4 regions of the Streptomyces sp. NPDC060027 genome follow, and region 4 is predicted to be linked to each of the others. Evidence: riboswitches for the same ligand, from Rfam matches in the RefSeq annotation. Region 4 holds a riboswitch; each other region holds the start of a gene.
What was found. Region 4 has a riboswitch for cyclic di-AMP ahead of ACFWBT_RS15775 (M23 family metallopeptidase). Riboswitches for the same ligand answer to the same signal wherever they lie in the genome.

Region 1: another riboswitch for cyclic di-AMP. It lies ahead of ACFWBT_RS32640 (M23 family metallopeptidase); the one in region 4 lies ahead of ACFWBT_RS15775 (M23 family metallopeptidase).
Region 2: another riboswitch for cyclic di-AMP. It lies ahead of ACFWBT_RS05935 (transglycosylase family protein); the one in region 4 lies ahead of ACFWBT_RS15775 (M23 family metallopeptidase).
Region 3: another riboswitch for cyclic di-AMP. It lies ahead of ACFWBT_RS02675 (peptidoglycan DD-metalloendopeptidase family protein); the one in region 4 lies ahead of ACFWBT_RS15775 (M23 family metallopeptidase).

Annotation. Positions count from the first base shown of each region.
Region 1 covers NZ_JBHWVI010000183.1:2,900-10,670, reverse strand. The annotation lists gene ACFWBT_RS32650 (PrsW family intramembrane metalloprotease) at 1-866, shown strand, start outside; partial or broken gene ACFWBT_RS32645 (aldo/keto reductase) at 1,026-1,969, opposite strand; gene ACFWBT_RS32640 (M23 family metallopeptidase) at 2,303-3,343, opposite strand; cyclic di-AMP (ydaO/yuaA leader) riboswitch at 3,355-3,512, opposite strand; gene ACFWBT_RS32635 (PP2C family protein-serine/threonine phosphatase) at 3,817-4,902, opposite strand; tRNA gene ACFWBT_RS32630 (tRNA-Met) at 5,191-5,264, opposite strand; gene ACFWBT_RS32625 (dihydrofolate reductase family protein) at 5,347-6,486, opposite strand; gene ACFWBT_RS32620 (MarR family winged helix-turn-helix transcriptional regulator) at 6,553-7,062, shown strand; gene ribA (GTP cyclohydrolase II) at 7,185-7,771, shown strand, end outside.
Region 2 covers NZ_JBHWVI010000014.1:38,373-46,143, forward strand. The annotation lists gene ACFWBT_RS05915 (nucleoside triphosphate pyrophosphohydrolase) at 1-408, shown strand, start outside; gene ACFWBT_RS05920 (globin domain-containing protein) at 473-1,684, opposite strand; gene ACFWBT_RS05925 (cytochrome P450) at 1,732-3,126, shown strand; gene ACFWBT_RS05930 (transglycosylase family protein) at 3,375-4,343, shown strand; cyclic di-AMP (ydaO/yuaA leader) riboswitch at 4,527-4,719, shown strand; gene ACFWBT_RS05935 (transglycosylase family protein) at 4,724-5,422, shown strand; gene eno (phosphopyruvate hydratase) at 5,771-7,057, shown strand; gene ACFWBT_RS05945 (septum formation initiator family protein) at 7,177-7,653, shown strand; gene ACFWBT_RS05950 (DUF501 domain-containing protein) at 7,693-7,771, shown strand, end outside.
Region 3 covers NZ_JBHWVI010000005.1:73,381-81,151, forward strand. The annotation lists gene ACFWBT_RS02665 (TetR/AcrR family transcriptional regulator) at 1-394, shown strand, start outside; gene ACFWBT_RS02670 (SGNH/GDSL hydrolase family protein) at 732-1,517, opposite strand; gene ACFWBT_RS02675 (peptidoglycan DD-metalloendopeptidase family protein) at 1,843-2,751, opposite strand; cyclic di-AMP (ydaO/yuaA leader) riboswitch at 2,756-2,913, opposite strand; gene ACFWBT_RS02680 (tyrosine-protein phosphatase) at 3,763-4,560, shown strand; gene ACFWBT_RS02685 (DUF6126 family protein) at 4,644-4,760, opposite strand; gene ACFWBT_RS02690 (helix-turn-helix domain-containing protein) at 4,790-5,425, opposite strand; gene ACFWBT_RS02695 (aspartate aminotransferase family protein) at 5,534-6,934, opposite strand; gene dxs (1-deoxy-D-xylulose-5-phosphate synthase) at 6,931-7,771, opposite strand, start outside.
Region 4 covers NZ_JBHWVI010000051.1:28,544-36,314, forward strand. The annotation lists gene ACFWBT_RS15765 (HPr family phosphocarrier protein) at 80-361, shown strand; gene ACFWBT_RS15770 (GntR family transcriptional regulator) at 587-1,282, opposite strand; gene ACFWBT_RS15775 (M23 family metallopeptidase) at 1,480-2,244, opposite strand; cyclic di-AMP (ydaO/yuaA leader) riboswitch at 2,257-2,418, opposite strand; gene ACFWBT_RS15780 (M16 family metallopeptidase) at 2,632-4,020, opposite strand; gene ACFWBT_RS15785 (M16 family metallopeptidase) at 4,017-5,387, opposite strand; gene ACFWBT_RS15790 (DNA topoisomerase (ATP-hydrolyzing) subunit A) at 5,736-7,771, shown strand, end outside.

The DNA.
Region 1 (7,771 bases), on a different contig from region 4:
GGATCGTCGACGGTGTGGTGATCGCCGGGGTCACCGCCACCGGCTTCGCCTTCACCGAGAACATCCTCTATCTCGGCACCGCCTTCGGCACCGACCAGCTCAGCGGGGAGAGCGGGCTCGCCTCCGTCACCGCCGCGACCTTCTTCGTCCGCGTGGTGATGTCGCCCTTCGCGCATCCGCTGTTCACCGTGCTGACCGGCATCGGCTTCGGCGTCGCGGCGCTGTCCGCCGAGCGCCAGCATGTGCGCCGCGTGCTGCTCCCCCTGGCCGGACTGCTGCTCGCGATGGGCATGCACGCGCTCTGGAACGGCTCGTCGGGCTTCGGCGAGTGGGGGTTCTTCGGGGTGTACGCCGCGTTCATGGTGCCCGCGTTCGGGCTGCTGACCTGGCTGGCCGTCTGGACCCGGCAGCGTGAGCTGCGCACCGTGCGCGCGGAACTGCCCGCGTACACCGTCGCCGGGTGGCTGGGCGCGACGGAGCCGTGGGCGCTCGGCTCGATGCGGGCACGGCGGCTCGCCCGCGAGTACGCCGGCCACCACTTCGGGAAGGCCGCTGCGCGCTCGGTGGCGGAGTACGAGGCGTTCGCGACCTCACTGGCGTTCCTGCGCCACCGGGGACGCCTCGGCCGCGCGGGCGCCGATTTCGTCGTACGGGAGCGCGAGTTGCTCGACGAGCTGTGGCGCCGCCGGGGGATCGCCCGCCCGGCCCTCGCCTACGCGGCCCGCGCGACGACTCCGATGCCCGCGCCGCCGCCCTGGCCGGCCCACGGGTACACGAACGGCTACGGGTACGCCGCCCCGCAGCCGCAGCCGCAGCCGTACGCCCCGCCGGTGCCGTATCCCGCGTACAACCCGTACCGCTCGTAGAGGCGGCACCGCCCCGCATCACCGGCCCGACACCGGCGGGAGACGGCACCACCGGCGCGCGGCACCACCGACGGCTCGGCATCCCCGACGGCTCGGCACCGCCGACGGCTCGGCACCGCCGGTCGATGCCGGCGATGCCTGCGCCCTGTCCTCCGGCGGTTACGCCGACGCCTTGGACAACCGCGTCAGTTCGTCGTCCGTCAGGACCAGGTCCGCGACCCCCAGCAGGGCCGGGAGCTGCTCCACCGTCCGGGCGGAGGCGATCGGCGCGGCGACCGTCGGCTGGGCGGCCAGCCAGGCGAGGGCGACCGTCGCGACCTCGGAGCCATGGGCCTCGGCCACCTCGTCGAGGGCGGCGAGGACCCGCTGCCCGCGTTCCGTGTCGAGGTGCTTGGCCGCGGCCCCTGCCCGGGGCGAGTCGACCGTCGTGCCCGGGCGGTACTTGCCGGTGAGGAAGCCGGCGGCGAGCCCGAAGTACGGGACGGCGGCCAGGCCGGCCCGGGAGGCGATGTCCCGCCGGGCGCCCTCGTAGGTGTCGCGTGAGACCAGGTTGTACTGCGGCTGGAGCGCGACATAGCGCGCGAGGCCCTCGCGGTCGGAGAACTCCAGGGACTCCTGGAGCCGCTCGGGCGAGAGGTTGGAGGCGGCGATGTGCCGCACCTTGCCCGCCGTCACCAGCTCGTCGAGGGCGCCGATGATCTCGTCGACCGGCACCTCCGGCTTGTCGAAGTGCGTGTAGTAGAGGTCGATGTGGTCGGTGCCCAGGCGGCGCAGTGACGCGTCGGCCGCGGCCTTGATGTTGGCGCCGGACAGCCCCGGGTACGCGGGGTGCTGGCTGACCTTGGTGGCGACCACGATGTCCGCGCGGTTGCCACGGGTCTTCAGCCACTTGCCGATGATGGTCTCGGACTCGCCGCCCTCGTTGCCCTCGACCACGACGAGTAGGAGTCGGCCGTATCGAGGAAGTTGCCGCCGGCGGCCGCGTAGGCGTCGAGCACCGCGAAGGACCGGGTCTCGTCGGCCGTCCAGCCGAAGACGTTGCCACCGAGGGAGAGCGGGAAGACCTCGAGGTCGGACGAACCGAGCTTGCGAAGAGAAGTCATGCCCGACGTCAACGCCCCCACCTGATGCATGTATTCCGCACCCACTCCTGCGGGGCCTGGTGAGAGCGCGCGTCCGCACACGCCGGACCGGCAGCCCTGACGTCGGGGGGGTGTCGTCAGGACCGCCGGAGAAAAGGAAAGCCGCGCGCACGGCCAGGAGCCGCACGCACCGCGAGCACACGGATCACGAAACCTCGGGCACGAGGGGTCGCTCGTACGGATCAGCGCGCGTACGGCTCAGGGTCGTACGGCCAGGGAGCCCGTACGGGTCGGAGCCCGTACGGGTCAGAGGCCGTACGGGTCAGAGGCCGTACGGGTCAGAGGCCGTACGGGTCAGGGGTTGAGGCCCTTGCCCTGGAGCCACGCCATCGGGTCGATGCCGGTGGCGGCGCCGCCGGGGTGCACCTCGAGGTGCAGGTGCGGCCCGGTGACATTGCCCGTCGCACCCACGCGCCCGATGACATCACCGGTGGCGACCTTCTGGCCCACGCTGACGCTGATCGACGACTGGTGGCAGAACCAGAGCTCCGTACCGTCGTCGAGGGTGAGGATCGTGCGGTAGCCGTACGATCCGGCCCAGCCGGCCTCCGTGATGGTGCCGCTGTGGATCGCCTTGATGAGCGTCCCGGTGGGCGCCGCGAAGTCCAGTCCGGTGTGGTACCCGGAGGACCACATGGAGCCGGCCTCGCCGAAGGTCGAGGTCAGGGTGTACGAGGAGGTCGGCAGCGAGTAGCTCTTGGCGAGCTCGGCGAGGCGCTCGGCCTCGGCCTCCGCCTTGGCCGCGTCCTCCGCCTTCTTCTTCACCGCGGCGGCCTTGGCCTCCGCGTCGTCCTGCTGCTTGGCGGCGAGCGCGACGGCCTTCTTCGCGGCGGCGGCCTGGGCGGCCTGCTGGGCGGCGGTGTCGACCTGGTTCTGCTGCGACTCGGCCTGCTGCATGATGCGGGCGCGCAGCGCCTCACCGGCGTCCGTGGCGCCCTGGGCCGTGTCGACGCTGGTCAGACCGGCGCTCGTGAGCGGAGTGGTGGAACCCTTGGGAGCGCTGGATCCGCCGTCCGATATCAGGGCCTTGGCGGACTCGGTGACCGACGACAGGTCGGGCAGCGAGATCGAGACGGGCGCCTTGCCCGGCGCGGCGGTGGCCATGCCACCCGCACCGACGGCGGCTATGACACCCACGCCGAGAACGGTCGAGCTGCGGGCGAGTCCTCCACCGCGCTGCTTGCCTACGCGGTGCCGGCCGCGGACGGGAAGAACGGAATCCTCGGTGGGGTTCCACTCTTCCCAGGTTCCCTCGTCCTTGCCGGAGGCATAGCCGAAGGTGTGAGTGTCATTCGGCGCGAACGAGGTTGGCTGAGCAGGCCGGTTGGACGCCACGTGGGCGCACTCCTTTCCTTCCCTGTCGCCTACCGGGTTAGCTGACGGGTTCGGAGCAGGAAGGTCTCCTACGCGCGTATAACCACCGTGCTTCCACGGCGTAATACGCTCGATTCACCCCAAGTAGGTGGTTCCCCGGTTCCTTTGCAGGATTCGGCACGTGCGCACGGAGCCGTCTCTTGTGACGGCTGGGACGACCGCGCTGCGTTATCGAACGTTAATAGACTCAGGCACCGGATTCCAAGCTGTTCCGACTGATCATTAACAGCTTTTGGCCAGGACTTTGGGGTCATGGACGATGAAAAACGGGCGAGTTGACCACGTGACCTCGACACGGATTTATTTGACGGTGTGTCAGTCGTTATGCGGAGGGGCACTGTCCGATCACTCCTCGTGACAACGGCCGAGAAGACCGTACGCGTCGCGGGTGACGGCCGCCCAGAGCAGCCCATGAACCCGCTCGCGGGCCCACCTCAGACGCGCCGGACGGCGAGCAGCGCCATGTCGTCCGTCAGCGCGCCGCCGGTGTGCCGGCGGACCTCCTCGGCGAGGGCGGTCAGCAGCGCGTCGGGGCCGGGAAAGACCCGTCCTGCCAGCCGCGCGGCCGGATCGTAGAACTCCCCGCGCGGATCGCGGGCCTCGGACAGACCGTCGGTGTGCAGGAGCATCGTCGCCCCGCGCGGAAAGCGGGCCGTCAGCACGCGGTCGGGCCAGGTCCCCAGCTCGCTCATCCCGAGGGGCAGCGCGAAGGACTCGGCGGCGAGCGTGACGAGTGTGCCGTCGAGATGCAGGAGCAGGGGCGGCGGATGGCCGCGGTTGACGATGCGCACGATGTCCTCGTCGTACGGGATCTCCGCGAGGACGGCGGTGGTGAACTCCTCGAACGCGTCGGGGCTCTCGTGCCGGGTGCCCGGGCGCGTCAGCGCCCGCTCCAGCCGCCGTGCGACCGCCTCCAGGGACTCCTCCTGCTCGGCCGCCTCCCGGAACGCCCCGATCACCACGGCGACGGCGGCCACGGCGGCCATCCCCTTCCCGCGTACGTCGCCGACGACCATCCGCACGCCGTACGGCGAGTCCTGCACCGCGTACAGGTCACCGCCGATGAACGCGTCCGCCTGCGCCGCCTCGTACCGCGCCGCGACGTCGAGGCCGTTGATCCGCGGGTCGGGCTCGGGCAGCACGGCACGCTGCGCGAACTCGGCGATCTCCCGTACAGAGGCGAGCCGTTCGTCGCTGCGCCGGACGAGGATGTTGATGAGGACCGCGAGGACGGCGGCCGTCGCCACGGTGACCGACTCGGTGACCGCGTCGACCTTCAGGACGATGTCGAGCAGGTGGTGGACCAGGAACACCGTGCCGACGGCGAGAACGCCGGTGACGACGGTGCCGCGCAGCGAGTAGAGGGGCGCGGCGACCAGGGGCGCGGCCGTGAAGAGGGGGGCCGCGGTGAAGGCCGACGGCGTGAAGTAGTCGTAGATGATCCCCCCGACGAGGAGCAGCACCGGCAGGGTCCGGAGCAGGGTGCGCGCGAAGGAGATCCGGCGGGGAGCCGCTCCCACCGGACCGGGCAGCCGGGCGCCTCGGGGCAGACCGGGCGGCGACCTGTCGGCGCGGTCATGCGGTTCTCCGGATCGCTGCTCACCTCCTGGCTGCCCCACCCGTCCAGAAGACCCGGAGCGGGGACGGCGGGCGACCCGTGTGGCCCGACCGGGGGATCGCCGGCTGCCGGAAGGGGACCGGTCCGGAGAACCGGCCGGGAAGGGGAACGATCCCGGAGAGAACCGGCCGGAGGGCACAACACCAAGGGCCGGAACTCGTGAATCCGAGTTCCGGCCCTTGGTCTTCAGTAGCGGGGACAGGATTTGAACCTGCGACCTCTGGGTTATGAGCCCAGCGAGCTACCGAGCTGCTCCACCCCGCGTCGTTGAAACCAGTGTACGCCATCCGCGGGACCCGAAGCACACGCGTTCAAACGCGCCCCATGAGTGAGGCCGCGGGGTGGGCTAGCCGAGGAGATGCAGGTTGGGGGCCTTGGCGTGTTCCGCGTACTCGGGGAGGACGACGACGTCGGCGCCCGCGGCGGCGAGGAGCCCGTTCCCGTCGGCGTCCGCGACGAACGTGTCGGGCTCGCGCCAGGCGGTCACGACCCGGCGTACACCGGCGTCGAGGATCAGCCGGGCGCAGGGCGCGGGCCGGGAGGCGCGGCGGGCGCACGGCTCCAGGCTGCTGTAGACGGTGGCGTCGGCCAGCCGCGGATCGGCCGGGTCGATCTTGGCGAGGGCGGCCTCCTCGGCGTGCACGACGGGGTCGTCGCCCTCGCGGGAGTGGCCCCGGGCCAGCTCGGTCCCGTCGGCCGCGACGACCACGGCGCCCACGCTGAACGCGGTCTCCGAGGGCGGGCACAGCGCCGCCAGCTCGCAGGCGAGCTCCAGCCACCGCCGGTCCGCCGCGGAGGCGAGCGAGTCGGTGCCGGGCGCGGTGGGCACGTACCGGATGAGCACGACATCCCCGACGGGCCGGGTCTCCGCCAGCCGCATCCGGCCGGGGGGATAGGTGCCCGTTCCGAACAGCCGCGGCGCGTCCGGCTGCCCGACGAAGAGGGGGGCGACGGCGAGCTGCAGTTCGTCGGCCAGGCCCTCGCGCACGAGCTGGGTGTGGACCTTCCCGCCCCCTTCGACCATGAGGCGGCGCACGCCCCGTACGTCGTGGAGGTGTTCCAGCAGCGCGCGCCAGTCGAGTCCGGGGCCGGTCGGGACGACGTCGACGCCGGGGAGACCGTGCAGCCGGGCGGCTGCGCGCCGCGCGCCCTCGCCGGTCGTGTAGACGACCTTTTCGCCGCCCGTGTGCCAGAACTGTGCCTTCGGGTCGAGGTCGCCGGAGCCGCTGACGGTGACCTTCAGCGGGTACTCGGGGCGGCCGGCGGCGACGCGGGCCGCGCGCCGGTCGGCGGAGTTGACCAGGAGCCGCGGATTGTCCGTACGCAGGGTGCCCGCGCCCACCAGGATCGCGTCGCTGGACGCCCGCACCTCGTCGACCCGGTCGAAGTCGGCCGCACCCGAGAGCAGCAGCCGCTCGGGGCCGGTGTCGTCCAGGAAGCCGTCGAGGGAGACGGCGGCGGACAACAGGACGTAGGGACGGGGCATCGGGGCGCATCCTCCGGTCGCACGGGCACAGTGGTTCAACTTTTAAACAATACCTAGACTGAGTCCATGACGACCCGCTGGCTCTCCGCCGCCGAACAGCGCGCCTGGCGCTCGTACCTTTCCGCGACCTCCCTCCTGGAGGACGCCATCGACCGCCGGCTGCAGGCCGAGGCGGGAATGCCCCACCTTTACTACTCCATCCTGGCCAAGTTGTCCGAGGCGCCGGACCGGCGGCTGCGGATGACCGACCTCGCCGAGGCCCAGAAGATCACCCGCAGCCGCCTGACGTACGCGGTGACGCGACTGGAGAAGGACGGCACCGTACGCCGGGAGGGCTGCCCCACCGACAAGCGCGGCCACATGGCCGTCCTCACCGACGAGGGCATGACCCTCCTGGAGCGGGTCGCGCCGGGACACGTCGAGACGGTGCGGACGGCGATCTTCGACCATCTGACGCCTGAGCAGGTGGAACAGCTGGACGAGATCTGCGGAACCATCACGCGGGCGATCCAGGACGGGAATTCCGGGGCATCCGGGGAAGATCTGCCGTGGCGGCGGCGTTCCTGCTCCTCGTGAGGGGCGCGAGGGGGACGTGAACCCCATTGCTTGAAGTTTTAAGCAGATGTAGTGTCTCCTCCCAGGACAGTGCTTCAAATCTGAAGCACCATCTCGTACGAACCCGCTGGACGGAGAGACTCATGCGCGACCATCCCACCGCCACCGTGCGCACCCGCGTCCGCGTGCCCCTGCGCTTCGGCGACGGCTACTCCGTCGACGCGGAACTCGTCACCTTCCACGGCCTCGACGACGAGAAGGAACACCTGGCCGTCGTCCTCGGCGAGCCCGGCCCGAACCCCCTGGTGCGACTGCACTCCGAGTGCCTGACCGGCGACGTCTTCGGCTCGGCCCGCTGCGACTGCGGACCGCAGCTGCGCGAGGCGGTGGAGCAGATCGCGGACCGGGGCGGCGTCCTTCTCTATCTGCGCCAGGAGGGCCGCGGCATCGGCCTCTACAACAAGCTCGACGCGTACGCCCTCCAGGACCAGGGACTCGACACCTACGCCGCCAACGCCGCCCTCGGCCTGCCCGAGGACGACCGCGACTACACGGCGGCCGCCCAGATGCTCCGGGCCCTCGGCATCGACTCCCTCGACCTGCTCTCCAACAACCCCGACAAGGCCGAACAGCTCCGCGAACTCGGCATCACGGTCTCCCACCGTGTCCCGACGGGCGTCTTCACCACCGCCCACAACGTCCGCTACCTGCGCGCCAAGGTCCTCCAGAC
Region 2 (7,771 bases), on a different contig from region 4:
CTGATCCACCGCCACCCCCATGTCTTCGGCGACGAGACGGCCACGACGCCCGAGGAGGTCAAGGCGCACTGGCTGCGCACCAAGGCCGAGGAGAAGCGGCGCACTTCGGTCACCGAGGGCGTCCCGCTGGGTCAGCCCGGCCTGGCCCTGTCGGCCAAGTTGTCGTCCCGGGTGCGGACGGCGGGACTCGGGGTCCCGCTGCCCGCCGGGGAGGGCGTGGGGTACGAGCTGCTGGCGATGGCCGCGCACGCCGAGGCCGAGGGCGTGGACCCGGAGGCGGCGCTGCGGGCGGCGGCCCGGGCGTACCGGGACGCGATCCGCGTGGCGGAGGGCTTCGTGGGGACGGACCGGGATCAGCACAGGGATCAGGACGGGGATCAGGACGGGGATCCGGACGAGGCAGGGTGAGGGGCGAAGAAGGGGGAGGGGTGAAGGAGGGGGAGGCGCAGGGGAGGACTGACGGCGGCCGGAGTCACGCCCCCGTGGCGCGGTCCGCCGGGTTGTGCCAGTTCGGCACGGGGCGGTCGAGCAGCCACTCCGCCGCGCCCAGCGGGCGGGGCCGGGTCTCTCCGGTCGGCGGCAGCAGGTCGTGGAAGACACGGTCGGCCGGTGCGCCGAGGGCGGGAAGGGCCTCGCCGACCTCCTCGACGAGATCGGGCGGACCGGCGATGTAGACGTCGTGCCGGGTCCAGCCGGCCCGGTTGCCCAGCGCGGTGAGCAGCCGTTCCGTCGCCTGTTCCTTGGGGCGGCCGGGCGCGGGCGTGATGAAGGTGACGGCGAGCTGGGGGAGCCGGGCCCGCAGGCGTTCGACGGCGGGCCGGTCGTAGAGGTACGCGATGTCGCGAGCGACGAGGAACAGGCGGGCCTCGTGGGCTGGGTCGAGCTGTTCCAGCAGGGCCTTCACCGGGGCCCAGCCCGTGCCGGCCGCGATGAGGGTCAGGGGCCGGTCGGCCGGTGTCCGCAGGGTGAGGCCGCCGCCGGGCGCGCCCAGCCGCAGTACGTCGCCCACGCGGGTCTGCCGGACGAGCGCGGTGGAGAGCACCCCGTCCTCGACGCGGCTGATGTGCAGGTCGACGGTGCGGTCGGCGCGGGGCGCGTTGGCGAGGGAGTAGGGGCGCCAGACGCACGGCAGTTGGGGCGTGTTGACGCTGACGTACTGACCGGGGGAGTAGGTGAGCCGCTGCCGTGGCCGCAGGGTGAGGACGACGAGGTCGTCGCCGTGCCGGGTGCGGGCGACGACCTCCGCGTCCCACCAGCGGGGCTCGCCGTGGTGCTGGGCCTCCCAGGCGCCCTGCAGCATGAGATGGGTGATCGCCTCGTACGCCTCGGCCCAGGCCTTCTCGGCCTCGGAGCTCCAGGCGGAGCCCGCGACGAAGGCGAACGCGGCGATCAGGCTCGCCCCCACGGCCGCGTAGTGGTCCGGCTGCGCCAGGTACTTCCGGTGGTCCCGCCCGAGATCCCTCAGGTACCGGGGCAGTTCCGGATCCTCCAGCCCGTCCATGACGAACGTGAGCGCCGCGAAGAGCCGGTCCCGCTGCCGCTCCATGTCCTGCGGGAGGTCCGCCGGGAACAGCCCGCGGAGCTCGGGGTTGTGGCGGAACAGATGCGAGTAGAAGTACTTGACCGCGAACTCGGCCCGTCGTTCCACGACCGCGAAGCTGGATCTGAGTATTTCGGGGTCCACTGCGTGAATGTAGGGAGGTGCCGAGCGGCCGAGTCAAACAGTCGGCCATGTCTGGACAGCCTGGGGTGAAAAGGGCAGGGGGGACTCGCCGTCGCCGCCGGGCCTCCCCGGTACCGCCCCGATCGCCGGTCGGCCCGGGCGTCCCCGCGTCCTGCGGATACCGTCGAGGGGTGACCGAGCACGAATCCCCCGCCAGCGCCGCCCCCGAACTCTTCACCTGGGAGTTCGCCACCGATCCCTACCCGGCCTACGCCTGGCTCAGGGAGCACGCGCCGGTGCACCGCACCCGGCTGCCCAGCGGAGTGGAGGCCTGGCTCGTCACGCGGTACGCCGACGCCAAGCAGACGCTCGCCGACCAGCGGCTGTCCAAGAATCCCGCGCATCACGACGAACCCGCGCACGCGAAGGGCAGGACCGGGATTCCGGGGGAGCGCAAGGCCGAGCTGATGACGCATCTGCTGAACATCGATCCGCCGGACCACACCCGGTTGCGGCGGCTCGTCAGCAAGGCCTTCACCCCCCGGCGTGTCGCCGAATTCACCCCACGGGTGCAGGAGTTGACGGATCAGCTCATCGACCAGTTCGCGGCCAGGGGCTCGGCCGACCTCATCCACGAGTTCGCCTTCCCGCTCCCCATCTACGCCATCTGCGACATGCTGGGCGTCCCCCGCGAGGACCAGGACGACTTCCGGGACTGGGCGGGGATGATGATCCGGCACGGCGGCGGGCCGCGGGGCGGGGTCGCCCGGTCCGTCAAGAAGATGCGCGGCTATCTCGCCGAGCTCATCCACCGCAAGCGCGAGGCGCTGTCCGATGTGCCCGGACCCGGCGAGGACCTCATCTCCGGACTCATCCGCGCCTCCGACCACGGCGAGCACCTGAGCGAGAACGAGGCCGCCGCGATGGCCTTCATCCTGCTCTTCGCCGGTTTCGAGACCACGGTCAATCTCATCGGGAACGGGATGCACGCCCTCCTCACCCACCCCGAGCAGCGGGCCCGTCTCCAGGCCTCCCTCGCGGCCGGGGAGAGCGGACTGCTCGAGACGGGCGTCGAGGAACTCCTGCGCTACGACGGGCCCGTGGAGCTGGCCACCTGGCGGTTCGCGACCGAGGACGTGCGGATCGGCGGGCAGGACATCGCGGCCGGCGATCCCGTGCTCGTGGTCCTCGCCGCCGCGGACCGCGACCCCGAGCGGTTCGAGCGGCCGGACACGCTCGATCTCGCACGGCGTGACAATCAGCACGTGGGCTACGGCCACGGCATCCACTACTGCCTGGGCGCGCCGCTGGCCCGTCTGGAGGGGCAGACCGCGCTCGGCACGCTCCTCACCCGCCTCCCCGACCTCCGACTTGCGGGAGATCCGGCTGATTTGCGTTGGCGTGGAGGGCTCATTATGCGCGGATTGCGCACGCTTCCGGTGGAGTTCACCCCGGTCAAATAGCCCTTGATCGGTCCATCGGTGACCCTTCGCCACCCCTGTCGAGGGGGTTCTTCCGAATACCGGAAAGAGCACCCTTCCGGCTACCGGAACATGATGATCCATCAAATCTGTGATCTTCACGTGATCTGTACTGCATCGACTTGTGACAAGCGTTCGACTCCGGCTACGTTCACCCATCAACGCGGCACCTGCGCTTCTTACTTCGCAGGAGGCCCGTTGTCACCTGCTGTCACGCGAAAGGCTTCCGCATGCTCTCCGGGAACGGCCGTCACCGTCGCCCCCGTCAGGCCCCGGCCCTCATCGTCGCCGCAGGGGTGACCGGATCGGCGATCGCCATCCCGTTGCTCGCCGCGACGAGTGCGAGCGCGGCCGACGGAACCACCTGGGACCGGGTGGCACAGTGCGAGAGCGGCGGCGCGTGGAGCGCCGACAACAGCAACGGGTACTACGGCGGGCTACAGCTGACCCAGGACGACTGGGAGGCGTACGGCGGTCTCGAATACGCCCCGAGAGCCGACCAGGCCAGCCGTTCGCAGCAGATAGCCGTGGCCGAGAAGGTGCTCGACGACCAGGGGCTCGCGGCCTGGCCGACCTGCGGACCGCTCTCCGGGCTGAGCGCGGACTCGGGCGACGTGCGTGTCGACACGGGCCTGGCCGGCGACTCGTCGGCCGGCGGGAGCGAGTCGAGCGGCTCCGTTTCGTCCGGATTGTCGACTACGCCCAACTCATCCCCTTCATCCATCCCGTCCGGTTCAGCTGATTCGGGCGACTCCCCGGACGTGACCGACAACACCGCGAAGCCCAGCGCCTCGCAGGATTCCGGCAGCTCGGACAAGGCGACCGGCAAGGACGACAAGTCGGACAAGTCGGGTCAGGACGGCGCTTCTTCGGATGCCTCCGACGACGCGAGCGCCAGCACCGGGCGGCACCGTGGCGGCAGTGCCGACGAGGACGCGTCGGCCGGCGCGGCCGACGACCGCACCGACAGCGCCGCCGGGCGGCACGCCTCGCGCGGCTCGAGCGACTCGCGCGACGCCACGGACGACTCGTACGTCGTGGACGACGGGGACAGTCTCTGGAGCATCGCCGACGCCCTTGACCTCGAAGGTGGATGGGGCGGCCTGTACGTCGCGAACGAGGACACGGTCGGGGCCGATCCCGACCTCATCGTTCCCGGTCAGAGCCTGTCTGTTGCTACCGAAACGGTCGAAAAGTAGCGGGAGTTCACGTCACGGTTAGCTGTGGAATGTCCGGTTTGGCGCGAGTGAGAGATGGGTCTCAGAAGCCCTGATCGTCTTTGAAATTCCGCCGATCGACTGCTTACGGTCGTGACCGCTCGCCACAGCGGGCCCCGACGGTCACAACGCCGAATCCTGCCAGCGGCCGTACGGGAACAGTCGTCGCGTCATGCGCCGTAGGCAGGAGCGGGGGACCCAAGGTAAGCGCCGCGTCCGGGAGTTGAGAGACATCCGGAACGGCTTGGGGTTAAGTCGCGTGTCGGACGTCCTGGAGACGGGACCGAAGACACGCGGCCGGGCAACTCAACCGGCCCGAACCCGACAGCTCACCTCGCAGGCGTCGGTGAGGGGATCACTCCATGCTGTTTTCCAGCAAGGGCAAGCACCGCCGTCCGAACAAGGCCACCCGCGTCGCCACGCTCGCCGGTGTCACCGGTGTCGCCATCGCCGCTCCGCTGATGGCGGCCGGCAACGCCTCCGCCGCCACCGCCTCCGAGTGGGACGCCGTCGCCCAGTGCGAGGCCGGCGGCAACTGGTCGATCAACACCGGCAACGGCTACTACGGCGGCCTGCAGTTCTCGGCCTCCACCTGGGCCGCGTACGGCGGCACCGCCTACGCCTCCACCGCCGACCAGGCCTCGAAGTCGCAGCAGATCGCCATCGGCGAGAAGGTCCTCGCCGGGCAGGGCAAGGGCGCCTGGCCGACCTGCGGCGTCGGCCTGTCGAGCGCCGCGTACAGCGGTGACACCTCGACCCCGTCGACCCCGTCGGCCCCCTCCTCGTCGAGCGCCTCGCAGGGCAGCACCACCCGTACGACGGAGCAGCCCGCCTCCCGTTCCGCGGAGCGCCCGGCCGCCCAGAAGACCGTCACCACCCCGACCGGCAAGAAGGTCAAGAAGGGCGACGGCGAGTACAAGGTCGTCAAGGGTGACACCCTCAGCTCGATCGCCGAGAAGAAGCACGTCAAGGGCGGCTGGCAGAAGCTGTTCAAGCTGAACAAGGACGTCGTCGCCGACGCCGACTTCATCTACCCGGGCCAGCAGCTGCACCTCGGCTGAGCACGGCCGCGTACCGGCCCCCCATGGTCGCCCTCGGCGGACGGCGACCGCAGCCGGGCCGCGCGCAGCCTCACTCGCGCTGAACGACAGCTCCCCTCACAGGCCGGGCCTCCATGTGGAAGGCCCGGTGAGGGTCCCCGTCCCCACGGGCTCCCCGCTCCGGTGCTTGTTCCCCCGCATGCACCGGAGCGGGGTTTTTCATTTCTTTTTTTGTTCCGTTCAGGAACAATATGTACCCTCAGTTCTGCCCAAGGGGTGGTCGATCGGCTGGCCGATCCCCCCGGGCCGGTTAGGCTCATCCCGCAGGGCTGGCAAGTCCTGCGTACCCGCGTCACATCCCAGAAGGAGATGCTCGTGCCGTCCATCGACGTCGTCGTAGCCCGGGAAATCCTGGACTCCCGAGGCAACCCCACGGTCGAGGTCGAGGTCGGCCTCGACGACGGCAGCACGGGTCGTGCCGCCGTTCCGTCCGGCGCTTCCACCGGCGCCTTCGAAGCCATCGAGCTCCGCGACGGTGACCCGAACCGCTACCAGGGCAAGGGTGTCGAGAAGGCCGTCCTCGCCGTCATCGAGCAGATCGGCCCGGAGCTCGTCGGCTACGACGCCACCGAGCAGCGCCTGATCGACCAGGCGATGTTCGACCTGGACGCCACCGACAACAAGGGCTCGCTCGGCGCCAACGCCATCCTCGGCGTCTCGCTCGCCGTCGCGCACGCCGCTTCCGAGGCGTCCGACCTGCCGCTCTTCCGCTACCTGGGCGGCCCGAACGCGCACCTGCTGCCCGTTCCGATGATGAACATCCTGAACGGCGGGTCGCACGCCGACTCGAACGTGGACATCCAGGAGTTCATGATCGCCCCGATCGGCGCGGAGTCCTTCTCCGAGGCCCTGCGCTGGGGCACCGAGGTCTACCACACCCTCAAGTCCGTCCTGAAGTCCAAGGGCCTGTCCACCGGCCTCGGCGACGAGGGCGGCTTCGCCCCGAACCTGGACTCCAACCGTGCCGCGCTCGACCTCATCGTCGAGGCCATCAAGCAGGCCGGCTACGTCCCCGGCGAGCAGGTCGCGCTCGCCCTCGACGTCGCGGCGTCCGAGTTCTACAAGGACGGCAAGTACGAGTTCGAGGGCAAGTCCCGCTCGGCCGCCGAGATGACCGAGTACTACGAGGAGCTCGTGGCGGCCTACCCGCTCGTCTCCATCGAGGACCCGCTCTTCGAGGACGACTGGGCCGGCTGGAAGGTCCTCACCGACCGCCTCGGCGACAAGGTCCAGATCGTCGGCGACGACCTGTTCGTCACCAACCCGGAGCGCCTGGCCCGCGGCATCGAGGAGGGCACCGCCAACGCGCTGCTCGTCAAGGTCAACCAGATCGGTTCGCTGACCGAGACCCTGGACGCCGTCGAACTCGCCCAGCGCAGCGGCTACAAGTGCATGATGTCCCACCGCTCCGGCGAGACCGAGGACGTCACCATCGCCGACCTGGCCGTCGCCACCAACTGCGGCCAGATCAAGACCGGCGCCCCGGCCCGCTCCGAGCGCGTCGCCAAGTACAACCAGCTGCTGCGCATCGAGGAGATCCTCGACGACGCCGCGGTGTACGCCGGCCGCTCGGCGTTCCCCCGCTTCAAGGACTGACCCCGCAAGGCTCAGGAAGCGTCGTCCGTACGTCCCCGCACTCGGTCCCGTACCGTGTGCGGGGACGTACGCGCGTGACGGGCCCCTACCGACGGGCCAGTACTGGGGAGGCGGGACTCATGGCCGTGAAGGACCGGGACCGGTTCTCCACCTCGACCCGGCTGAAGCTGCTCGGCGAGCAGACGGCGGCCCGGGTCTACCGCTCCCAGACCAAGCGGCAGGCGCGCCGCTCCCGGCTGACCGGCCGGGCCGCGCTGCTGGCCCTCGTCCTGTGCTCCCTGATCGTCGCCCTCGCCTACCCGATGCGGCAGTACGTCTCCCAGCGCGCCGAGGTCGCCGACCTGGAGCGGCAGCGGGAGCAGGCCCGGCAGCGGGTCGAGCAGCTGCGCGACCTCAAGGCGCGCTGGCAGGACGACGCGTACGCCGAGCAGCAGATCCGGCAGCGGCTGCACTATGTGATGCCGGGCGAGACCGGCTACGTGGTGATCGACCCGGACGCGGCGAAGCAGGCCCGCGCCGACAAGGGCACCACCGACCGCCCCTGGTACGCCAATGTCTGGGACGGCGTGGACAAGTCCGACGCCGCCGACCAGTGACGACCCATGAACTGACCAGAAAGACACGTGACTCACGGCATGGAAACGCCACCGCCCACCACCCCGCGCACCGAGCCCACCGACGCCGACGTCGAGGCCTTCAAGCAGCAGCTCGGCC
Region 3 (7,771 bases), on a different contig from region 4:
GCTCGGCCGCCGTACGACCGCCCTGCGACGCCTCCGTACGGCCGTGCGCTGGTACGCCCCGACCGGCCAGGCAAAGGGCTGGCGCCTGTGGATCGAGGGCTGGGCCGCCGCCCTGCGCGAGCCCGCGCTGCGCGAGGTCACCCGCGATCTGGACAGGCAGTGGAAGGCCGCGATCACCGAGGTCATCGCGGAGGGCGTGGCCGCGGGCGAGTTCCGCTGCCCGGACCCCACGAGTGCGGCCCTCCGGCTCACGGCGCTGCTGGACGGCCTGGCCGTCCAGATGACGGCGTACGACGGCGCCGTGTCACGGGCGCGGACCCAGGAGTGGGCGGACGAGGCCCTCGCCCGCGAACTGGGCCTCGAACGCGAGGCGTTGGTGGCGGCGGTGCGCTAGGGCAGGGCACGGTTCCCCAGTTCCGTGCGCCGGTGCCCGTGCCCCACTTCCGTGCGCCCGTGTGTGTGCCCCACTCCTGTGCGCCGGTGCCCGCGACCCACTTCCGTGCGCCGGTGTCTGTGCCCCACTCCTGTGCGCCCGTGCCCGTGCCCCACTTCCGTGTGCCGGTGCCCGTTCTCGTGTGCCCAGCCCCGCTGCCCCGTCCGCGCCACTCCGTCGCCGTCACCTCACCGGTCGGCCCGGTCCGTCCCGGGCGCCGTCGCCCGGCCTGCGCCCGACCGGCCGAGTCGGCCCGTACCCTCGCCGCCTGTGGCGCCGCGACGGAGGTCGTCGCGGCTCAGGCCACCGACTCGATGCGCATCTTGATGTCGTCCGGTGACAGGGCACCCTTGGCCGCCACGTGGTCGCCCGAGGACTCCCCGCGCAGCCGCCGTCCGATCCACGGCACCAGGTACTCGCGCGCCCACTGGATATTGTCGCGCCGCATCTCGAGCGTGCCGCGCGGCGGCAGGGGCGGCCAGGGCTGATCCGGGTCGGCGGGCACCTCGAGGCCGAGCACCTGTCCGGCACGGAGCGCGACCCGGGTGTGGCCCTCGGGCGAGAGGTGCAGGCGGTCGCCGTCCCAGGCACGGCGGTCCTGGATCGTCTTCAGGGACCAGAGGTCGAGGACGGGACAACCGTAGCGGTCCGCGATGGCCCGCACATGTCCGTTGTACGTGGCGATCTTGCCGCGCAGATGCTTGAGCACGGGGACGCCACGGGTGTCGAAGCCGGTGGTCACCATGACGGTGCCGACGGCGGAGGTGAGGTCGATGATCGCGCGCTCGAAGCGCTCCGCGACCTCGTCGGGGTCGGTGCCGGGCCGGATGATGTCGTTGCCGCCCGCGCAGAACGAGACCAGGTCCGGGCCGAGTTCCTTCGCCCGCAGGAGCTGGGTCTCGACGATCTGGTCGAGCAGTTTGCCGCGCACGGCGAGATTGGTATAGGTGAAATCGCCCTCGGGACGCCGGTCCGCGAGAAGGACCGCGAACCGGTCCGCCCAACCGACGAAGGCCCCGTCGGGCCCAGGGTCGCCGACGCCCTCGGTGAAGCTGTCCCCCACCGCCACGTACGACCCGATCACTGATCTGTTGTCACTCTTCGAATCGTCTGCCACATCGAGCAATGATTCACCCTCGGATGTGAGCTACGCGACCGTAGGGAGGGGTTGACGTGCGGTGAGATAGGCCACTGGCCAAGTATTGGTCAACTCCGGAATAGGGCTCCGATCAAGGCTGTTGAGGCAGCGACCACCCACGGGCAGCGGAAATCATGGGAATCGCCGCGCGGCGGTCACGCGCCTTGTACGGGAAACTCCGAAGGCCGGACCCCGGGGATCGTGGGGTCCGGCCTTCGGAGACAGTCCTGCCGTCAGGAGCAGGGCTTGGCTTCAGGAGCAGGGCTGGGCGTCAGCCGACGGTGACACCGTGCGCGCGCAGGTACGCGACGGGGTCGACGTCCGAGCCGTAGTCCGGCGTGGTGCGGACCTCGAAGTGCAGGTGCGGTCCGGTGACGTTGCCGGTCGCGCCGGAGAGGCCGACCTGCTGGCCCTCGGTCACGCTCTGCCCCGCCGAGACGGACAGGGACGACATGTGGGCGTACTGGGAGTACCGGCCGTCGGCGTGCTGGATGACGACCTGGTTGCCGTAGGCGCCGCCCCAGCCCGCGGAGACGACCGTGCCCGCGGCGATGGACTTGATCGTGGTGCCGGTCGGGACCACGAAGTCCACGCCCGTGTGGTAACCGCTGGACCACATGCTGCCCGCCAGCTTGTAGCTGGTGCCGAGGGTGGCGCCGTCGACGGGCAGGGTGTAGCCGGAACTGCTGCTGGCGGAGGCCGCGTTGGTAGCCGTGGTCACCTTCTCGGCCTTGGCCGCGGGGGCCTTCGCCGCAGGGGCCTTCGTCGCAGGGGCCTTCGTCCGGGTGGACGAGTGGGTGGCGCCGGCGAAGGCGGCCTTCTTGCCGAGCGACAGCTTCAGACCGGGGTGGATCAGCGACGGGTCGCTGCCGATGGCCGAGCGGTTGTCGGAGTAGATCTTCTTCCAGCCGCCGGTGACGTTCTGATCGTCGGCGATCTTCGAGAGGTAGTCGCCGGACTTCACCGCGTACGTCTTCGTCGTGGCGACCTTCTTGGCCGCGGGAGCGGCGGTCGCGGCCTTCTCGACGTGCTGCGCGACGGCGGTGGCCGGGGTCGCGGCGTGGGCGCCCGTGGCTCCCATCAGAGGCAGCGCGAGCGCGGCGCCACCGGTGCCGGCCACGGCGATCGAGCGGGTGAAACGCAGGGACTTCGGACGGCGGTGCTTACCCTTGGCGGGCATGACGAATTCCTCTCCGGCGCCTGCGAGGTGAGCTGTCGGGTGCGGGCTGGAGATGCCCGGCCACGCTGCTGCGCGGCTGTACCCCTAGCCTGTTCCGGAGACCGGACCAGGCACGGAACCTGTGGGTCCCCCGCTCCTGCCATGTACGGGTGAGTGTGCGGATTCCGGGCGGCGGCAGGATTGGGCGTCCGTCCGGATTGAGGCAGAACGTAAGCGAGATGAGAGCGCGTCGACAACTATGTGCGGTTTCTGTGCGCTCACCTTTCTTGATCCATGCGGGAATTGCCGTCACCCTCTGTGGAATGACGATCTTTACGGCCCCTCAACCCGCCCGGGAATGCGGGCGGGTTGAGAAATGGGGACGGCAACGCATCGTCACGAATATGACGCTCCTCACGCGACTCGTCCCACGGTGCCTTATTTCAGGGACAGTTGGAATGAAGGCGCTATTTCGGACAGAACAGTCACATGCGACGTCGGTGGATATCCATCACATCCAGCCCCTCGCGGAGTCCGATCCGCACGCCGTGATGCGACGACGCCCCATCTAGGACGATTTGACGGCTTTAGTAGCACTTGTGCACTTATGTCGGAAACCAGCTCGCCCATCCGGAGCCATGCGGCCGGACCGGCATGGCGCCCCCTCGGCGCGGCGGGGGCGCCGCGCGTGATCCCCGGGCCCGGTGCGGGCGCGGCGGCTCGTAGCGTTCGGTGACGCGCGCCGTGGCCGCCGCACGGTCGGAGACGTGTGTCGCGTGACCGGCACTCACCCCGGAACGAGGCCAGGTCCGGGCATCCGCGCCGATCTCGGTCATCGGCCCCGGCGGCGTCGAACAGGCCCGATCGGGGTCGACATGATCATGGGTGCCTCGTCCTGAAGCCTGCGGCTGTGGACAACTCATTGCCTCAGGAACCCATGTCGTATCGTCGAGAGCGCGAGCCGAAGACAACCGCCGACGAGTCGCCCGAGTCCAGCCGGGCGACGCCGACGGCCGAATGGGAGGAGCCCCCGTGACGCAGCAGGTCCCGTCGACCGAGCCCGAGCTCGGCGGAGTGCGCAACTTCCGCGACGTGGGCGGACTGCCCACCGCGGACGGCCGACGAGTGCGCTACGGGCACCTGTTCCGCAGCGGCCACCTCGCGCACGCCACGGAGGAGGACGCCGCGTTCCTCGCCTCCCTGGGGCTCCACACGATCTTCGACTTCCGCAACGCCGCGGATCAGAAGCTGGAGGGCCCGGACGTCGAGCTGCCGGGCGTGCGGAACGTGAATCTGCCCCTGTCCGACCCGGCCGACGGCAGCGAGTTCTGGAAGATGGTCCGCGACGGCGACCTGGACCAGCTGCACGCGATCCTCGGCGACGGCAAGGGCGCGAACCGCATGATCGGCTCGTACCGCAGGATCATCAAGGAGCGCACGGCCGAGCACTCCCAGGTGCTGCGCGCGATGGCCGAGGACAGCGTGCCCGCGCTGATGCACTGCGCGGCCGGCAAGGACCGCGCCGGACTGTCCATCGCCATCACCCTGCTCGCCCTCGGTGTCGAGCAGGACGCGATCGTGGCCGACTACCTGGAGTCGAACGCCGCGCACCGCCGCTACAGGGTGCACCGCACCAACTCCTCGGCCTCCGCGTACTCCCCCGAGATCATGGAGCTGCTCAGCCCCCTGTTCGACGCGCGCGCGGAGTACCTGACGGCCGCCTTCGAGGCGATCGAGGAGACCTGGGGCAGCGTCGACGTCTACCTGGAGCAGGGCCTGGGCATGACGCCGGAGCTGCGGGAGCGCCTGCGCGAGCGACTGCTGGACTGAGCCGCGCGCCGGGCCCGGGCACGTCCGCCGGTTCCCCGCGCCGGGCCCGGGCGTCGGCCTGTCCCGCGCGCCCGGCCGGTGCGCTACTGGTTCTGCGCGCCCAGCGTGAAGAGCAGGTAGATGAAGGCCGCGAAGAGGTGGCCGACGGCGACATAGATGATCAGCCGCACCCACAGGGCGCGCGGGAACTTCTCCTCCATGGAGGGCCGGCGGGGTTCCGTGGGTTCGGTCATGACGTCTCTCCCGAGGTGGGGTGGGCGGTCGCCGGGCCGAGGCACAGCGCGGCGACGGGGCTCTGCAAGAGGGTGTGTACGAAGAGGAGCTCGGCCCCGTCGCGCTCGACGGCCGCGATGCGGTGCGGGGTGAGCGAGTCGAAGTGGGCGCTGTCCCCCGGCGCGAGCACGTGCGCGGCGTCCCCGAGGCGCAGCCTGAGCCGCCCCTGGAGAACATACAGCCACTCCTCGCCGGGGTGGACGCGCACGATGTCGCCCTGCGAGCCGTACGGGACGTGCACGCGCAGCGCCTGCATGCCGCGGCCGGCCGCGCCGGCCTGCCAGTAGGTCCAGCCGCCCGCCGGGGCCGGGTCCATGTCGGCGGCCCGCACGATCGCGTCACGGTCGGCGACCGTCTCGCCGAGCAGTTCGGAGACCGTCGTACCGTAGACGCGGGCCAGCGTGAGCAGCATCGGCAGCGAGGGCTGGCGCTGCCCGGTCTCCAGACGGGAGAGATGGGCTGGTGAGAGTCCCGCGGCACGGGCCGCGGCCTCCAGGGTGAGGGAGCCGGCGCGGCGCAGCGCGCGGAGCCGGGGCGCCACGGCGTGCAGCTCGTCGGACGGCTCGTCGACCGTCCCTGGATCGGTGCTCATAGGTCCATTGAGCCCGATGATTGCCTCCGAGGCAATTTTCTTGCCCCAGAGGCAAAGAGTCCGGCCCCTTCTCCGTCGGCCCGCCGGTGAGGGCGGGCCTGGCGGGCCTCAGCGGTTCGCCACCGCCTGCTTCACCAGCGTCTTCCCGAAGTCCCACATCAGCCCGCCGCCGCTGTGCGCGTCCTCCATGACCGCGGTGAAGGCCTCCACGAACCGGTCGACATCGTGCTCGTCGATGACCAGCGGCGGGATCAGCTTGATCACTTCGAGGTGGTCGCCGGAGACCTGGGTGAGGATGCGGTGCCGCTGGAGCAGCGGGACGACGACCATCTGTGCGAACAGGCCCTTGCGCGCGGCCTGCAGCATGGTCCAGCGGCTGCGCAGTTTGAGCGACTTGGGCCGGCCGAATTCGATGCCGATCATCAGGCCCCGGCCGCGTACGTCGCTGAGCAGCTCGTACCGGTCGATCAGCGCGGCCAGCCGGGACCTCAGCTGCTCGCCGGTGACCCGGGCGTTGGCGACGATCTGGTCGTTCTCCATGACGGAGAGCACGGCGAGGCCCGCCGCCATGGCCTGCGCGTTGGAACCGAAGCTCGCCGAGTGCACGAGGACCCGGTCCATCGAGGAGTAGACCTTCTTGAAGATCCAGTCCTTGCCGAGGGTCGCGCCGACCGGCACATAGCCTCCGGAGAGCGCCTTGGCCACGCACACCAGGTCCGGTTCGACGCCCTCCTCGTGCTGGTAGGCGTAGAAGTCCCCGGTCCGGCCCAGGCCGGTCTGCACCTCGTCGGCGATGAGCAGGGCCTTGTGCCGGTGCAGCAGTTCCTGGGCGGCGCGCAGGTAGCCGGGCGGGGCCTCGTGGACGCCCTTGCCCTGGATCGGTTCCACGATCAGCGCGGCGACGTCGCCCTTCTTCAGCTCCCTGGCCAGGGCGTCGAGATCACCGAGCGGGACGGCGGTGTCGGGCAGCAGCGGTGCGAAGCCGTCGCGGAAGCCGTCCTCTCCGTTCACGGACAGGGAGCCGGTGGTCAGTCCGTGGAAGGCGTGCGAGCAGTACAGGATCCGCGGCCTGCCGGTGGCGTACCGGGCGAACTTCAGCGCGGTCTCGACCGCTTCCGTTCCGCTGTTGCCGAAGAACACCCGGTCCAGGTGCGGGCTGTGGGCGAGCAGTCGCTCCGCGAGCAGACCCGGCAACGGCTGGCAGTCGAAGCGGGTGAGGTCGGCGAGCGAGGCGTCGAGGACGTCGTGCAGCGCCTGCCGGACGACGGGGTGGTGGCGGCCGAGGCCCATCACCCCGAATCCGGCGAGCATGTCGAGGTAGTCGTTGCCGTCGGCGTCCCAGAAGTGCGCGCCCTCGGCCCGCTCGTAGACCTTGTCGAATCCGATGGTGTGCAGCATGCGCGGGAGCTGGTGGTTCAGGTACTTCGAGTGCAGCTCGTAGCGCTCGGCTCCACGCTCGGCGAGGAGCGCGCCGAGGTCGAACTCCCCCTTCTCCGCAGGGTCGGTCATTCCTTCTTCTCCTTGGACAACTCATCCTCGGCCGGCACGTCGGCGGCCTTCGACAGCTCGTGGGCGGCCTTGGACCGCTCGTCCTTGACCGCCAGGCCGGCGCTGATCCGCCCGGCGATCTCCACGGGCGTGAGCCCGATGTCGGCCAGCACCTCGGCGCGCTTGGCGTGCGCGAGGAACTGCTCCGGGATGCCGAACCGCCTGACGGGCACGTCGACTTCGGCGTCCCCGAGGGCCAGCGCGACGGCCGCGCCGACGCCCGACGCCCGGCTGTTGTCCTCGACGACGGCGACGAGCCGGTGCTCGGCGGCGAGCGGCGGCAGCGCCGGGTCGACGGGCTTGACCCAGCGGGGGTCGACGACGGTGCAGCCGATGCCGCGGGCCTCCAGCAGGTCGGCTGCCTGGAGGCAGACCGGGGCCATCACCCCCACGGCGACGAGCAGCACCTCGGGGCGCTCGCCCCGGTGCAGGACGTCGAGCCCGCCCACGTGGTCCACCGCGGGGATCGCGGGGCCGACCGACTCCTTCGGGAAGCGGATCATCGTCGGCGCGTCGTCGACGGCGACCGCCTCCCGCAGCTGGGCCCTCAGCTGGTCGGCGTCGCGCGGCGCGGCGATCCTGAGGCCGGGCACGACCTGGAGGATCGACATGTCCCACATGCCGTTGTGCGAGGCGCCGTCGACACCGGTGATCCCGGCCCGGTCGAGGACGAAGGTCACGCCGCAGCGGTGCAGGGCGACATCCATGAGGAGCTGGTCGAAGGCCCGGTTGAGGAAGGTCGCGTAGACGGCGACGACGGGGTGGAGACCGCCGGTCGCGAGTCCGGCCGCGGAGACC
Region 4 (7,771 bases):
GACCAGGGACCGTCCGGGCACGCTTCACGATATGGGACACTGGTCTAGACAACCCGGAACACCCGAAGGGCAGCATCACATGGCTGAGCGCCGCGTCAACGTCGGCTGGAACGAGGGCCTCCACGCCCGCCCCGCCTCCATCTTCGTCCGGGCCGCCACGGCCTCCGGCATCCCGGTGACGATCGCCAAGGCCGACGGCAACCCCGTCAACGCGGCCTCCATGCTCGCGGTCCTCGGCCTGGGGGCCCAGGGTGGCGAGGAGATCGTCCTCGCGTCGGACGCCGAGGGCGCGGACGCCGCTCTCGACCGCCTGGCGAGGCTCGTCGCCGAGGGGCTCGACGAGCTCCCCGAGACCGTCTGAGCCCACAAGGCACCCAGGACACGTACGGCCGAGCCGCGCCACCCCTTCTCCGGGCGGCGCGGCTCAGCCGTTTTCCGCACCCCGTTCAGGAATTCCCCGGCGGCACGCGCGACCCGCGCCGCGCGGCCACGAGAATAGCGCGCGCCCGAATTCCTGGCACGCGAACAAAAAGGGCATCAGAAATAGGCCCCTGCCGAATATCCCTCTTTGTATACGGCGCCTGTGTTAATGACGCGGGCCCGTCATGTTTACGGGATGTTGCGAAGTTCTCACACGTTCCGGCCGATCTCCGCCGCCGGGAAAGCGGAGCCGGTGCGCGGCCGTCGCACGCTCGGCGTGCAGGGCCGTGATCGCGCGGGCCCGCTCACTGTCGCCGCGGGCGACCGCGTCCACGATGCCACCGTGCTCCGCCCAGGACTCCGCGGGGTTGGCCGGCGCCTCCACCGAGTACATCCAGGCGATCTTGTGTCGCAGCTGGGCGAGCGTGGAGGTCAGCGCCGGGCTGCCGGACGCCTGTGCGAGCGTCTCGTGGAACCAGCCGCCCAGGGAGCGCAGATCCTCGCTGTGGCCCCTCCTGGAACGCTCCTGCCCCAGCCTGACCAGGCCCCGGAGCACCTTGAGGTGAGCCTCCGTGCGCCGCTGGGCGGCCCGCGCGGCCCCCAGCGGCTCCAGCAGCATGCGCATCTCCAGGAGGTCCGCCGCCTCCTGCTCGGTGGGTTCCGCGACGCACGCGCCCGCGTGCCGGCGGGTGACCACGAAGCCCTCGGCCTCCAGCGTGCGCAGAGCCTCGCGCACGGGGACGCGTGAGACGCCGTAGCGCCGCGCGAGCAGTTCCTCGGTCAGCCGGCCGCCACGCTCGTAGACACCCGCGACGATGTCGTCACGGATCGCCGTGCATACCGAGTGCGCCGGAATACGCATGACCGGACCTCCGCTTTAATCCCCGCGAAACGCCATCGATTGACGCTTGTTCAGTGACTCTATTGCAGGAAGCCGGAATTTCCGATGGCAGGCCTGAATCCATGGATATTTTTTGGACAGACGCCCTCCGGAAACGATGATGCCCCGGCTCGGTGAGCCGGGGCATCGAAAGCGGTGGAGAAGCGGCGAAGCGGTCGTCAGACGTTGACGCCGTGCGAACGCAGGTACGCGACCGGGTTCAGGTCCGAGCCGTACTCGGCGGTCGTCCGGGCCTCGAAGTGAAGATGCGGTCCGGTGGTGTTGCCGGTGTCCCCGGAGAGAGCGATCTGCTGCCCCGGAGTGACCGTCTGGCCGACGGACACACCGATGGACGAAAGGTGGCCGTACATGGTGTACGTGCCGTCGTGCATCTTGATCACGACTTGATTGCCGTAGGCACCGCCCCAGCCGGCCGTGACGACCGTGCCGGAGCCGACGGCGTGGACCGAGGTGCCGGATGCGGCGTGGAAGTCGACGCCGGTGTGGCTGCCGGAGGACCAGAGGCTGCTGCTGGCCTGGTAGCCGGTGGAGACGTACGAACCGGTGATCGGCATGACGAAGGTGTTCAGGCGCTTGCGCTCGGCCTCGCGGGCGGCGCGCTCCTTGTCCTCGCGAGCCTTCGCGGCCTGCTCGGCGGCGTGCTTGCGGGCGGCCTGCTCGGCCTTCTTCCGCGCGGCGGCCTCGTCGGCGGCGCGCTGCTGCGCGAAGGCCTGGGCGTCGATCTGGTCGGCGACCGAGTCGCCGATGGTGATGGCCTGGGTCAGCCCGGTCCGCTCGACGAAGGATTCCGCGGCGAAGGCGGGGGCGGCCAGGGTTCCGATGACACCGGTGGTGGTCAGTGCCGCGACGCCGACGGCGCTCGTGGTCGTGCTGTGCACCCGGTTCGGACGACGATGCTTCCCGGTGCCACAGGTGAACGCCATGTAGGGGCTGGTCCTTTCCTTCCCTCTCGCCTACCGGGTTAGCTGACGGGTTCGGAGCAGGAAGGTCTCCTACGGACTCCCTCCGGGGAGGGCGTCCGATTCACCCCAGGGACTACGTGTGGGTCCCCGGCTCCCCATGGCTCGCGCCACGCGGGGACTCGGCGATGACTGTCCGGTGCCGCGGGCGCGGCGCACTGCCTGACGAACAGTCGGCCCGACGCTAGACGGGGTGACATTCGAACAACAAACAGATCACGGTTTTTGTAGCGCATCCCACAGGGCAGAAGGGCAACCTCCATACCAATACGGACATCTTGGGGACGAAGTCCGGGTAAAAGAGAGCCCTGGTGACTCTTCAGTCACCAGGGCCCCTCGGTCGCGCGGGCTCTACTCGGCGGCCACCACGCTGACTTCACCGATTCCGAGAGCCTTGACGGGCTCCTCGATCTGCGCGGCGTCGCCCACCAGGACAGTCACCAGACGGTCCGTCGGGAAGGCGCTCACGGCGGCCGCGGTGGCCTCCACGGTGCCGGTGGCGGCCAGTTGCCGATAGAGCGTCGACTGGTAGTCGTCCGGCAGGTACTGCTCGACCTGGTCGGCGAGCGTGCTCGCGACAGCCCCCGCCGTCTCGAACTTGAGGGGCGCCACGCCCACCAGGTTCTGCACGGCGATGTCCCGCTCGGCGTCGGTCAGCCCCTCGGCCGCGAGGGTGCGCAGCACCTTCCACAGGTCGTCGAGCGCCGCACCGGTGTTCGGGGTGTCCACGGAGCCGCTGATGGCGAGCATCGCGACGCCCGTGCCGTCCGGCGCGGCGCGCAGGACCTGACCGAACGCCCGCACGCCGTAGGTGTAGCCCTTCTCCTCGCGCAGGACGCGGTCGAGACGCGAGGTGAGGGTGCCGCCGAGGCAGTACGTGCCGAGCACCTGGGCCGGCCACACGCGGTCGTGCCGGTCGGCGCCGACACGGCCGATGAGCAACTGCGTCTGGACGGCGCCGGGGCGGTCGACGATGATCACGCGGCCGGTGTCGTCGGCGTTCACCGGCGGCACGGGACGCGGCTCGGCGGACGAACCGGTCCAGGAGCCGAGTGTGTCGCCGAGCAACTCGTCGAGGTCGACGCCGGTCAGGTCGCCGACGACGACGGCGGTGGCCGTCGCGGGGCGCACGTACTTCTCGTAGAAGGCGCGTACGGCCGCGGAGTCGATCTTCTGGACGGTCTCCTCGGTGCCCTGGCGCGGGCGCGACATGCGCGCGCTCGCCGGGAACAGTTGCTTGGAGAGCTCCTTGGCGGCACGACGGGCCGGGTTCGCCGTCTCGTGCGGGATCTCGTCCAGCCGGTTGCGCACCAGCCGCTCGACCTCGCTGTCCGCGAACGCCGGTGCCCGCAGGGCGTCGCTGAGCAGGCCGAGCGCCTTGGCCAGGCGCGAGACGGGCACTTCGAGGGACAGGCGGACGCCGGGGTGGTCGGCGTGCGCGTCGAGCGTGGCGCCGCAGCGCTCCAGCTCGGCGGCGAAGTCCTCGGCCGAGTGCTTGTCGGTGCCCTCGGAGAAGGCGCGCGCCATGATCGTGGCGATGCCGTCCAGGCCCGTGGGCTCGGCCTCCAGCGGCGCGGCGAGGATCACCTCGACGGCGACGACCTGCTGGCCGGGGCGATGGCAGCGCAGCACGGTCAGGCCGTTGTCCAGGGTGCCGCGCTCGGGAGCGGGAAAGGCCCACGGCTTGGGGCTGCCGGCCTGGGGCTGCGGATGGAAGTCCATGGTGGCGAGCTCGGTCACTTCGCCGCCTCCTCGTCGGTCTCGTCAGCGGCGTCGGTGGCGTCGGTGGCGTCGGTCGTTTCGGGTGCGGTCGGCTCGTAGACGAGCACCGCGCGGTTGTCGGGGCGCAGGCGGGCCTTGGCGACCTCCTGGACCTCCTCCGCGGTGACGTCGAGAACGCGCTGCACGGCGGTCAGGGCGAGCTGCGGGTCACCGAACAGGACGGCGTACCGGCACAGTTCGTCGGCGCGGCCCGCGACGGTGCCGAGCCGGTCCAGCCACTCGCGCTCCAACTGGGCCTGCGCGCGCTCCATTTCCTCGGCGGTGGGGCCCTCCGCGGCGAACCGGGCGAGCTCCTCGTCGACGGCGGCCTCGATGACCGGGACCTCGACGTCGCCGGACGTCTTCACGTCCAGCCAGCCCAGGGAGGGCGCTCCGGCGAGGCGCAGCAGGCCGAACCCGGCCGCGACGGCGGTGCGGTCACGGCGTACGAGCCGGTTGTAGAGGCGGGAGGACTCGCCGCCGCCGAGGACGGTGAGCGCGAGGTCGGCCGCGTCGCACGCGCGCGTGCCGTCCTCCGGGAGCCGGTAGGCGGCCATCAGGGCGCGCGCCGGGACCTCTTCCTCGACGACCTCGCGCAGCTGCTCGCCGATGGTGTCGGGCAGCGAGCCGTCACGCGGGGCGGCCTTGCCGTCGTGTCCGGGGATGGAACCGAAGTACTTCTCGACCCAGGCGAGCGTCTGCTCCGGGTCGATGTCCCCGACGACCGACAGCACCGCATTGTTCGGCGCGTAGTACGTGCGGAAGAACGCGCGGGCGTCCTCCAGGGTGGCCGCGTCCAGGTCCGCCATCGACCCGATCGGGGTGTGGTGGTACGGGTGGCCCTCGGGGTACGAGAGCGCGGTGAGCTTCTCGAACGCGGTGCCGTACGGGACGTTGTCGTAACGCTGCCGGCGTTCGTTCTTCACGACGTCGCGCTGGTTCTCCATGGACTCGTCGTCCAGTGCCGCGAGGAGCGAACCCATACGGTCGGCCTCCAGCCAGAGGGCGAGCTCCAGCTGGTGGGTGGGCATGGTCTCGAAGTAGTTGGTGCGTTCGAAGCTCGTCGTGCCGTTGAGCGAGCCGCCGGCGCCCTGCACGAGTTCGAAGTGACCGTTGCCGTGGACCTGCTTGGAGCCCTGGAACATCAGGTGCTCGAAGAGGTGGGCGAGTCCGGTCCGGCCCTTGACCTCGTGGCGCGAGCCGACGTCGTACCAGAGGCACACCGCCGCGACCGGGGTCAGATGATCCTCGGAGAGCACCACGCGCAGGCCGTTGGCCAGGCGGTGCTCGGTCGCTGTCAGGCCGCCGGAGCCTGCCTCAGCTGTGGCCGTGTGACCCATGGGCATGTACGTCCCTTCGATCGCGGAACTGCGTCATTCCTGTCGGTCCTGCCACTGTATGCAAGCGCGTGGACGGCTGGCGAAGTTCCCGCACCTCGTACGCCGAGAGCGAGACTTACGCGTGTCCCTGACACACCCCGGAGAACCCTCCGAGAAGCACCGCGAAGGGGCCCGGAGGCCGCCGGGTACCGGGTCCGGGGGCCGCTCGGGAGCGGTCTCGACGGCGCCCGGGGAGCGCGCCGCGGGGGCGCTACGGACGGGTCGCGGTCCGGGTTGTCAGTGGGGCGGTCCACAATGGTGCGCGTCAGAACCCGCTCATGCCCCGGCAGAGACTGTGAAGGAGCCGCAGCAGCGATGGCCCGCCGCAGCACGAAGACCCCGCCGCCCGACGACTCGTACGAGGAGAAGATCCTCGACATCGACGTCGTGGACGAGATGCAGGGCTCCTTCCTCGAATACGCGTACTCGGTCATCTACTCGCGAGCCCTGCCGGACGCCCGAGACGGCCTCAAGCCGGTGCACCGCCGCATCGTGTACCAGATGAACGAGATGGGCCTGCGCCCCGACCGCGGCTATGTGAAGTGTGCCCGCGTCGTCGGCGAGGTCATGGGTAAGCTCCACCCGCACGGCGACGCGTCCATCTACGACGCCCTGGTGCGTCTGGCGCAGCCCTTCTCCATGCGTCTGCCCCTGGTCGACGGCCACGGCAACTTCGGATCGCTCGGCAACGACGACCCGCCGGCCGCGATGCGTTACACCGAGGCCCGGATGGCCGACGCGACGTCGTTGATGACCGAGTCCATCGACGAGGACACGGTCGACTTCTCGCCCAACTACGACGGCCAGGAGCGGGAGCCGGTGGCCCTGCCCGCCGCCTTCCCGAACCTCCTGGTCAACGGCTCGTCGGGCATCGCGGTCGGCATGGCGACGAACATGCCGCCGCACAACCTCGGCGAGGTCATCGCCGCCGCCCGTCACCTCATCCGGTACCCGGGCGCCGACCTCGAGACGCTGATGAAGCACGTCCCGGGCCCCGACCTGCCCACCGGCGGCCGGATCGTCGGCCTCTCCGGGATCAGGGACGCGTACGAGACGGGCCGCGGCACCTTCAAGATCCGCGCCACGGTGTCGGTGGAGGACGTCACGGCGCGCCGCAAGGGCCTCGTCGTCACCGAACTGCCCTTCACCGTCGGCCCGGAGAAGGTGATCGCCAAGATCAAGGACCTGGTCGGCGCGAAGAAGCTCCAGGGCATCGCCGACGTCAAGGACCTCACCGACCGCGCGCACGGACTGCGCCTGGTCATCGAGATCAAGAACGGCTTCGTGCCGGAGGCGGTCCTCGAACAGCTCTACAAGCTGACGCCGATGGAGGAGTCATTCGGCATCAACAACGTGGCCCTGGTGGACGGTCAGCCGCTCACCCTGGGCCTCAAGGAGCTGCTGGAGGTCTACCTCGACCACCGCTTCGAGGTCGTACGCCGCCGCAGCGAGTTCCGCCGCACCAAGAAGCGCGACCGGCTGCACCTGGTCGAGGGTCTCCTCGTCGCCCTCCTGGACATCGACGAGGTCATCCGCCTCATCCGCTCCAGCGACAACTCGGCGCAGGCCAAGGAGCGCCTGATCGAGCACTTCTCGCTCTCCGAGATCCAGACGCAGTACATCCTGGACACGCCGCTGCGCCGTCTCACCCGGTTCGACCGCATCGAGCTGGAGTCTGAGCGCGACCGGCTCAACGGCGAGATCGACGAGCTGACCGGCATCCTGGACTCGGACGCGGAGCTGCGCAAGCTGGTCTCCGGCGAACTGGCCGCCGTGGCCAAGAAGTTCGGCACCGACCGGCGCACGGTGCTCCTGGAGTCCGCCGGCAGCCCCGCCGCGACGGTCTCGCTCCAGGTCGCCGACGACCCGTGCCGGGTGCTGCTGTCCTCGACAGGCCTGCTGGCGCGTACGGCGACCGGTGACCCCTTCGGGGAGGACCCGGACGGCAAGCGCACCAAGCACGACGTGATCGTCTCCGCGGTGCCCGCGACGGCACGCGGCGAGATCGGTGTCGTCACCTCCCTGGGCCGCCTCCTCCGCCTGAACGTGATCGACCTCCCGCGGCTGCCCGAGACGGCGTCGGCGCCCAATCTCTCCGGCGGCGCTCCGGTCTCGGAGTTCCTGTCCTCCCTGGAGCCGGACGAGACGGTGATCTGTCTGGCGACGCTCGACGAGGCATCGCCGGGTCTGGCCATCGGCACGGAGCAGGGTGTCGTCAAGCGTGTGGTGCCCGACTACCCCTCGAACAAGGAGGAGTTGGAGGTCATCACCCTCAAGGACGGCGACCGGATCGTCGGCGCGGTCGAGCTGCGCACCGGCGAGGAGGACCTGGTCTTCATCACGGACGACGC